DNA from 3 places in the Paenibacillus kribbensis genome. Region 1 is predicted to be linked to each of the others. Evidence: predicted binding sites of a transcription regulator. Region 1 holds the regulator's gene; each other region holds the start of a gene.
What was found. Region 1 encodes LexA, which represses DNA repair genes until DNA is damaged. Its sites were predicted from a motif close to CGAACATATGTTCG; they were not measured.

Region 1 (3,253 bases):
TCCATTGCAGAACCCGTACCGCTAATGGTTTGCATGCCTTGTTTTTTGCGCGTTTTGTTTAAATGCGCTGTGTTTTTGCGTACTTTTCTTTCAAATGATCGGGCCATCTGTCAATTCCCTTCCCATATATATTGCATCAAAACGTTTGCTTGAAAGCTAATCTATATAGATACCGCGAAAGATACCTAAAAACAAAAGTCAAATTATGCAGGTCAAGCCGCCCTGGCGACATTAATGCTTAAGCCCGCCATTACCCTTTGGCGTATCATCGTCCACAAATTCAATCGTTTCAAGCTGTTGCCGAAAATTACGGCGAATGTTACCTAAATAAATTTCCCGAAGATTGGCACGCTCTGTAGTTTCTTCTTCCGTTAATCCCTCGGATTTTGCTTTGCGCGCTAATTCATTGATGCGCTGTACCAAGCTGTCTATATCCAAATTATGTCCCCTCCATAAAAGCAAAGATATAATACACTTTGACATGTAGAAAAGAGCTTGTCAAGGTTCCCACATCACGCCCCTAACAAGCCCTAACGGTGTATAGATCAGAAGTACGGAAGCTTGAGCACCTGACCTGCCTGCACTCCCCGATCTTCCAGCCCGTTAATCCGTACAATTCCTTCTATATATACTCGTGTATCCATTCGTTCCGGTTTATGTTTGATTGCAATCTGCCACAATGTGTCCCCAGGCTGTACTGTCAGCTTGGTTACCTCTACCTTCGGAACTGAAGGTGCTGCGAAAACTGTCAAAACGCCTGCACCTGCAATCCAAACAACAATAACTAGAATGAGAAGCTTAAGTAAGAGAGTATTGGTAATCATCTGTGCAATCAATTGTGAAAATCCTTTGCTCCCTTTCTTTTGATTCTCCTGCATCTTTTCTAAATTCATCGGAAAAATACTTTGATATGTGCTATATCTCATCATTGGCTGCGTCCTCCAAACGTTTGTTCTTATGTTTTTTCACAATATAACACGAACGTTTGTTTTGTTCAATAGACAACAGAACAAAAGTTCGCAAATATTTTTAGAGATTATTTAGAACTTATGTTTGTGCGAACGGAGGTTCTATGCTATAATTTTCCCAAACGTTACTAAATGGGGTTGATACGGTATGTCTAAGATTTCGAGCCGCCAGCAGGCCATTCTTGAATTTATCCGCAATGAAGTGCGTCTAAAGGGCTATCCCCCTTCTGTACGCGAAATAGGCGAGGCTGTCGGATTAGCCTCCAGCTCTACGGTTCACGGTCATTTGGACCGTTTAGAGAAAAAAGGACTCATCCGTCGCGATCCAACGAAACCACGGGCCATTGAGTTACTTGGCCAAGACGAGGCGGATAATAGCAATTTGATTAATTACTCCATTAGTCGTGTTCCCGTTGTCGGTAAAGTAACTGCCGGTCTTCCTATTACGGCGACAGAAAATATCGAAGATTACTTTCCTCTTCCCCAACATTTTGTTGGTGAGGATAAAATATTCATGTTATCTGTTGTAGGCGAAAGCATGATTGAAGCTGGTATTGCTAACGGTGACTATGTAATTGTACGTCAGCAACAAACTGCTGATAACGGTGATATTGTTGTAGCCATGACAGATGAAGATGAAGCAACGGTTAAAACCTTCTACAAAGAAAAAGATCATATCCGGCTTCAACCAGAGAACCCAGCCTTTGAACCGCTTCGCCTGAAGCATGTCAGCATTTTGGGCAAGGTTGTAGGACTCTTCCGGGACTTCCACTGATTTATCACTTTTTCTTCCCCGTTATTTTATCCACTACCTCAAAAACCGGCTGCCTAGGGCAAGCCGGTTTTTGATTGATTTTATGTTCATCTATGTAACTAATAACTATTCTTTCCTTTTCAGCAGCTATGGCTTAAACCATTTTATCAGCTATAAAAAACCTCCCTCTTTCAAAGGATCTTTCACTCATTTTATACCTATACGTTTTTTTATAAATTCTTAGAATCATAGGTATTCGCTTCTTTTTGCTTTCAATAGATTTATGCTTATACATTACTAGCACTATTGACATATGTATAAAGCAGACCTAAGCAAAGGAGACATGCCAGATGATCAGAAGTAAAGTCAAAACATATAAGCAGCGCATCGGAAAAAACCAATATCTGATCGTTAAAGTCTTTCAGGCTACAGCTGCTAAAGCAAAGAGCGGTAATGCCTTGGCTACCAATGCATTGAATATCAAAATTTCCAAGCGCAAGCGTAAAGATGAAGACGAGTAAGTTCAACCATACCTTCATTATATTTGAAGGGAGGTGATATGATGAGCAGAAGAAACAGAAGAAGAAGATTAAACATCCGTTCCAATCAAAGAGCCAACGCGCGTGCAGTAGGTAACGCGCTGGCTATTAACCTGTTTAACGTAAATGATGGACGACGCAGACGTTAATAGCCGTTGTCAGCAAAAAGCGGGAAGGATTCTTCCTGCTTTTTTTGTTCACACGTCCACTTTGCCACAGACTCCTCATGCTACTGCTAAAATGTATCGTCCTTCTTCGAAAAAATCCCTCAACGCTCAGAGCGCTAAGAGATTTCACATTTTAGTATGGTATCATATTGATCGAGAGCCCATTTCCACTTCCTTCTAAAAAGGAGCTCAAGACAGTCCAAATAATTAGTTCTTTTCTTTTTTCTTCAACTCTGCTGGTACTGGCTTAGCTCCAAATATTGTTTTTTCTTTTTTGGTTGATTCATCAGCGTATTTACCCAATTTTACATTCAATAATCTTGCCAATTTCATATCCATTTACGTTCACCTCCTCTCCATAAAGGCAGAATGCTGAAAGATTGTACAACACAGGATAGGGATATTATGGATGATTGTACGAAAAAATTCAACATGCAAATAAAAATACATATTAGTTTATAATATTTGTGATTCTCAGTCTTATTAATATAAATAAAATGATTCGGTGCATAAGCAATAAATATCAGCAATGAGCAAACATTAGTAATTAAAATTACCGACAAACTCAGGGGAATAAAAGGAATGATGGTGCATACTATCGTTGTAAAAAAAACACAGAAATTGAGGTTGGAAAAATGAATTCCTCCCGAGAATCTTCTAATTAGCATCAGGCTCCCAAGAGCCAATAATGCTCCGAAAAAATGTCCTGTAAACCATCCTATAATGGAAACAAAAATTATCGTTGAGATTTCAGTAAGTTTTATTGCAAGCGCATATTCCATCACCTCTAAACTTGTTGGACCATCAGGATCAGATCTCTTTATT
Region 2 (3,253 bases), 900 kb from region 1:
TTCCAGTTCTTTTTTGTCGAACAACGTTCCTTTAAGCATATTGTATTTGATCATTACATCTTCCAACACGGACAGTGAATACGGTCCGAAATGAATGATGTATCTTCCACGTTTGCGTCCCTGTCCCTGCTCCACCCTGGTAATCATCAATTCTTCGTTATCCGGAAAATGAGAAATCCCTTGCTGCTCATTTTCGTTCGGGATATTTTCATCCTCATTGTGCAAATGCAATGTGCTTCCCTCACTTTGAAATTCACGAAAGCAGGCTGAGAGCGCCTGCCACGCAATAGTTAGATTCCTGCTGACAGAACAGACCGTGTTCGATGCAAAAATGCCCTGCACAACTAACTGTGCAGGGCATCAGAATTATGCTATTCAAACGGACTGTGCCATAATCCTCAGGCCACAGTTCACATGACAGAACAGAAACCAAGATTCAGCCAAGCTTATTCAAGCTCTAGCAATTCCTGTTCTTCCTTGGCTTCCTGTGCCAACTCTTCTTCTGTCGGTGGCGCAACTGTCGTAATTAAATTACTGGCCAACCGAATTTTTTGCTCGATTGTACTAGCAATGTTCGGATTTTCCTTCAAAAATTGCTTCGCATTCTCGCGTCCCTGACCAAGGCGCTCACCTTCGTAAGAATACCAGGCTCCGCTCTTGTCGACAATATCATGCTCCGTACCGATGTCGATCAAGCTACCTTCTTTGGAAATGCCCTCACCGTACATAATGTCCACTTCGGCCTGACGGAAAGGAGGAGCCACTTTATTTTTCACGACTTTAATACGTGTGCGGTTACCCACGATGTCGTTCCCCATTTTCAAGCTTTCAACACGGCGAACATCCAGGCGTACCGTTGAGTAAAACTTCAATGCACGTCCACCTGGTGTAGTTTCAGGGTTGCCGAACATAACACCTACTTTTTCACGCAACTGGTTAATAAAGATAGCAATGGTTTTCGATTTATTAATGGCTCCAGACAGCTTGCGCAATGCCTGCGACATCAAGCGCGCTTGAAGACCAACGTGGGAATCCCCCATTTCACCTTCAATTTCTGCCTTCGGTACAAGTGCCGCTACAGAGTCAATGACAATAATGTCTACTGCTCCACTACGCACAAGAGCCTCGGCAATCTCAAGTGCCTGCTCTCCTGTATCTGGCTGCGATAGTAACAACTCATCAATATTGACGCCCAGCTTGCTCGCATACGACGGATCAAGCGCATGCTCGGCATCGATAAAGGCGGCTTGTCCGCCTGTTTTTTGCACCTCTGCGATAGCATGAAGAGCTACTGTCGTTTTACCGGATGATTCCGGTCCATATACTTCAATAATCCGGCCTCTTGGAAAGCCACCCGTTCCTAACGCAATATCCAAAGCAATCGAACCACTGGGAATCGTTTCCACCTGCATGTGAGTGGACTCACCCAACTTCATAATGGAACCTTTACCGAATTGCTTTTCTATTTGACGGAGCGCCATATCCAGCGCAGCACGACGATCTGACAATAAACTCACATCCTTCATTGTTTGTACTTTAATAATACCTTGTTTTGACACGCTTGCCAAGCATTTTTTCGAACATACATTCGTTTTTTTTGCTCAGTCGGTTCTCTACTATAATTGCATCTGTCTCTTAAAATAAAAAAAGAACCGTAGGCAAAAGGCTCTGCAACGGTTCTTCCGATAGGATCATTATATCATGAATAGTCTATCAAAAACAACTTTATGATTCGCACCCTCTACATCATGAAGAGAGCTTCTCGTTCTCCATCAATCTGCGCCACAATCTGTATAGGATTGCTTTGACAGATCGCAGGCGGATTGCTTCACGGTTTCCACTCAGATTCAGCTCATATACTTCCGTTTCCTTGTCGCGTTCAGCGATACCGATGTATACCAGGCCTACAGGCTTGCGTTCGGAAAATCCAGGTCCGGCCACACCTGTAACTGAAAGTCCGAAATCGCTGTCCATGACTATTCTTGCCTGCTCTGCAAGCACAAGGGCCACTTCCTTACTCACTGCGCCGGGCGCATGATCCCCTTCCAAATAATCATAAGGAACGTTGAGCAGCTTCATCTTCATTTCATTGGAATAACACACAATGCCACCTTGAAACATAACAGAACTCCCCGGTACGGCAGTAATGTGTTCCATCAGCATCCCGCCTGTGCAGCTTTCCGCAGCACTAACCGTTAGCCCCCGCTTGGACATTAGATCCACGATGACCTTCTCCAGCGTAACATCCTCGCTTGCATACATATGTTCGGAAAGACGTTGTTGAATTTCTGCTTCGGTAGCCGTCAGCTTGATTAACGCTTCACTTTCACTCGCAGCCTTGGTGGATATGCGGATCGTGACTTCCCCTTCCTTGGCATAAGGAGCAATAGTCGGGTCCGTCTGAGACTGAATCAGATCTAGAAGCCGGGTTTCCAGTGCGGACTCACCAATCCCTGCAAATTTTAGCATTTTCGAATAAATCGGCATTTCCTTACCGCTCAATGCCTGCTGAAGCAGCCAAGGCTTCGCTTGATTTTCAAACATCGGTTTAAGTTCCTTAGGAGGACCAGGTAAAACCACATAAAATTTACCATCCTGTGCAATGGCGTCCCCTATAGCCAATCCGGTCTCGTTTTCAAGCGGGGTAGCCCCTTCAATAGACAGCGCCTGACGGCGGTTATTCTCGGTCATTACTACCCCACGGTTGCGGAAAAACTGTTCGAGCTTGTCCATGGCAAGACGATCTATATGCAATTTCCGCCCCAGTACAGCAGCTATCGCATCTTTCGTCAAATCATCCTGAGTTGGTCCTAGACCACCGGAAAACAAAATAATATCTGCACGCTTCTGAGCCAGTCGTACCGCTTCCTGAAGCCGATCCATGTTATCGCCAACTACGGTCTGAAAATATACATCAATTCCGATTGCGGCCAACTCTTGTGACAAATATTGAGCATTTGTATTCACGATTTGTCCAAGCAATAATTCTGTTCCTACTGCGATGATTTCAGCCTTCATTGTCTTTTCCTCCTGTACTGCAAATGTTGTGGGAATTATGTAAAGAAACAGCAATAAGTATTGTCCCTATTGCTGTTTCCATTAAAATTTATCCTGTTAAACTTTGGAGGAACTCAGCAAATGAATATTCTTCACAAAGTAATCTATACCCGAATAAATAGTAACCAGCGCAGCCGCCCACATCGCTATTAAATCGAATGGAATACCCAGAAAAACAAATGGGAAATTATTAATG
Region 3 (3,253 bases), 320 kb from region 1:
TCTCAAGTTTCTTCTGAACAATGTAGGGATATCATTTCTCCCTTTTTTCGTAGTACGCGAGCTTGTGGATGCAGGGAAATTATCAATCATCAATACCGATTGCGTCAGCATTCAAATGTGGAGCCAACTTGCGTATCATAAAAACAAATGGATCACTCCGCAGATGCAACGATTCATGGATACCATGAAAAAGCATGCATCCAAGTGAAGACTTGTGACAAGAGCTTAATTCCTTAAAACAAAAAGCCGCCGATGGTTGCGCGGCTTTTTGTGCTCTTTATTTGTCTTACTTATAATGCCCCCCGATTTTCAAGGATCTTTCCAGAGCCTGACCGGCCTGCATTAAGGAGGAGGCTCTTACGATCGCCGCGTTGCCATAACGATCCTTGATGCTGTCCGTGGCTTTCTCTAAAGAACGTGCTCGCTCCTGATCTTCAAAAAAGGAAAGCTGATACGTCTCCGCGTTCGTCAAACCGCTCAGGCTCACGCCCAAGCGTCTCACTGGCATATGGTTCCAGAATTTATAGAAGATCTCCTTCACAGCTTTGTAGACTTTATTCGTATTGTTGGTCGGATCGGGCAGCTTCATTTGGCGTGAGAATCCGGTCGGCGCCTCATACGGGCTGCACATACAGCCGACGGTAACGACAGACCCCATATGCCCTTTGCGTCGGCTGTCCCGGCACACTTCTTCGGTGAGCTCCAGCAGAATGGTCTCGATCTCGTGAGGCTCTACATAATCTTTAGGCAAGGTCATCATATGGCCGATTGACTTCTGAGGGGTGCTGAACGTATATGGAGCGACAGGGCTGTCGTCCAGGCCGTTAGCGGTTCTCCACATCACCTCAGCCTGAATGTCCGATTGCTTGCCGAAATGGGCACGGAATTTGCGCTTCAGCTCCGGCAGCGGTGTTCTGGCGATATCCCCTATAGTGGTCATCCCGAGCCGCGCGAAATGGGTCGTCATGCGCGAGCCCACGCCGAACATTTTATTCACCGGCTGCGACCATAGCAACTGCTCGACATCTGTCTTGAGAAGTGTAAAAATGCCATTCTTGTTCTTTTTGGCCCATATATCGGTTGCGATTTTAGCAAGAATTTTGTTTGAACTAATTCCAATCCTAACCCAGACTCCGGTCTGCAAAAGAACCTTTTCTTGAATTTCCTTTGCAATATCTAAAGGGTCACCAAACATTTTTAAACTTTCAGAAACATCTAAAAACTGTTCATCTATACTAAAAACTTCCACTAGGTCGGTGTATTCTTTGTATATATCTGTAATTGCCAGGGAAACATCGATATAATATTTCATACGGGGCCGGACAATCACAAGCTCAGGACACTTCTTGAGAGCTTCACCGAGCCGTTCTGCTGTAGACACCCCGAAACTTTTTGCTATAGGACATGCGGCCAGAATAATCCCGGACCTGCGTGCAGGGTCACCCGCTACCGCAAGCGGCTTATTTTTATACTCCGAGTGGGAAGCTTTTTCTACACTGGCATAAAAGGACTGGCAATCCGCCAAAAGAATGGTCCGCTCAATTGTTTTAGTCATGACTGCACCTCCAAAAAACCGATTACATACGAACATACATTCCTGATTTATTATAAGACCAAACACTAGTTCTGTATTCAGGTAATTTATAGGATTGTATTAGATGAAGTCAAAAGCGCCATGAACCTGATGATCAGGTCATAGCGCTTTTGAATGCACACAATCCGTAGTAAGAAAGGGCTATGGGAATTGCTTCGCTTTCTGCCTACTGCAGATCCAGCAGCTTCTGAATAGTTAATAACACCCCGTTCTCTTCATTGGATTTTGTAATAAAACTGGCCGCCTTTTTAGTATTCTCACAAGCATTGCTAACTGCAAAGCTGTACTTCGCAATACTCATCAGTTCCACATCATTTTCACCGTCTCCAAAGGACATGGTTTCCTCAAACGTCACGCCAAGCATATTCTGCAGTTTTTTGACTGTTTCCCCTTTATGTGTGTGAAGAGCGGTAATATCCACCCATTTGGGTTCAGAATCGACAATGTAGATTTGTCCCAGCAACGTATTTTCCACATGTTTTCTCAATGCAGAGCTTCGGCTTTTGATATCGAAAACAGTAATTTTATTAAAATCACTGTCAATTTGTTTAAATGAATTGATTTTAACCACTTTTTCGTAAGAGCCTTTAACCACATTGAACAATTCATCTTTTATTGTAGAAAGCACATAAGCCGTATCACGGATACATGCAATAATCGTAACTTCCGGATCAAAACGTTGAATCTCATCAATGGCTTGCTGAGCCAGATCATGTTCAATCGTAAACTCCTTGACAACTTCCCCGTCTTTCTTGATCCTTGTTGCGCTATCCCCCAGTATCCAGACGCCTTTGCCATGCTCCCCGAACAATTTCTCTACTCTCTCGCACTGCTTCCCGGTACAAGCAACAAAAGCAACATCTTTTTTTTGCATTTCGTCATATACCTGGTTAAATAAATCAATATCAAATAACCCTTTGTTATTCAAAAAGGTTCCATCCAGATCGGTCACGACGAGTTTAAGCATATAAGTCCTCCTAGTATTCTAATAATCTGTCTGTTCTAATGCGATTTCCTTATCAAGTATCACCTTCACCTTCACCTTCATTCCCATGCCCATTCCCATGTAGTCCACGGATAATTCTCTCGTGTGAACGTTGGGCGTAAATATATGTTTGGGGAGATTCAGTCACACCTCTAACAGCAAAATATGCGCCAATCAGTATAAACACACCTAAAACGGCTTGAACGATGATTGACATCATGTATTCGACCTCCTAAATAAGCGTTCAAAAGTAAATACACTAACTTTATAATGTCATTTTACAAAGTATTCACACCAAAGATGTGACTTTTCTTTGTCAAGAAAGATGTAAACCCGGCATTTATACCCCTTCCCAGACTAGTAGCATTGGGACCGCCCTAGGGAAAGCTGTTTGCTACATTGCAATCGTAAACGTTGTAATGCATTACATGTCAAGATTTATTTTTTGACGTTGTGTTCTATTCAAACAGATCGTCAATCGAACGAATCGGTTTCACTTCAATCGACTCTCCAGACATCACCATACATAGATAGGTCCCAATCCATATGACAGCACATAATAACACGTACGCTAACATCCTAATTCCTCACTTTCTCTCGTTGGTTTAAAATGCGGTTTACCCCCTCTGCACTCATCAGCATAAAAATAAGGAAAACAAGCACAACAAACGGGA

Region 2: recA (recombinase RecA) is a predicted target of LexA. The motif match lies at 1,578-1,591, and genes of this name have one in related genera.
Region 3: B4V02_RS09725 (DNA polymerase IV) is a predicted target of LexA. The motif match lies at 1,585-1,598, and genes of this name have one in related genera.

What each region holds. Positions count from the first base shown of each region.
Region 1 is NZ_CP020028.1:2,490,608-2,493,860, reverse strand. It holds gene B4V02_RS11325 (hypothetical protein) at 1-107, opposite strand, end outside; gene B4V02_RS11320 (DUF896 domain-containing protein) at 232-438, opposite strand; gene B4V02_RS11315 (LysM peptidoglycan-binding domain-containing protein) at 546-926, opposite strand; gene lexA (transcriptional repressor LexA) at 1,117-1,743, shown strand; gene B4V02_RS26135 (hypothetical protein) at 2,073-2,243, shown strand; gene B4V02_RS26990 (hypothetical protein) at 2,282-2,410, shown strand; gene B4V02_RS26985 (hypothetical protein) at 2,636-2,767, opposite strand; gene B4V02_RS27210 (accessory gene regulator B family protein) at 2,758-3,210, opposite strand; gene B4V02_RS11300 (hypothetical protein) at 3,239-3,253, opposite strand, start outside.
Region 2 is NZ_CP020028.1:3,387,289-3,390,541, forward strand. It holds gene B4V02_RS14950 (regulatory protein RecX) at 1-225, opposite strand, end outside; gene recA (recombinase RecA) at 447-1,508, opposite strand; gene B4V02_RS14960 (competence/damage-inducible protein A) at 1,747-3,018, opposite strand; gene pgsA (CDP-diacylglycerol--glycerol-3-phosphate 3-phosphatidyltransferase) at 3,115-3,253, opposite strand, start outside.
Region 3 is NZ_CP020028.1:2,170,831-2,174,083, reverse strand. It holds gene B4V02_RS09730 (LysR family transcriptional regulator substrate-binding protein) at 1-208, shown strand, start outside; gene B4V02_RS09725 (DNA polymerase IV) at 287-1,555, opposite strand; gene B4V02_RS09720 (Cof-type HAD-IIB family hydrolase) at 1,761-2,561, opposite strand; gene B4V02_RS09715 (hypothetical protein) at 2,614-2,799, opposite strand; gene B4V02_RS09710 (MFS transporter) at 3,159-3,253, opposite strand, start outside.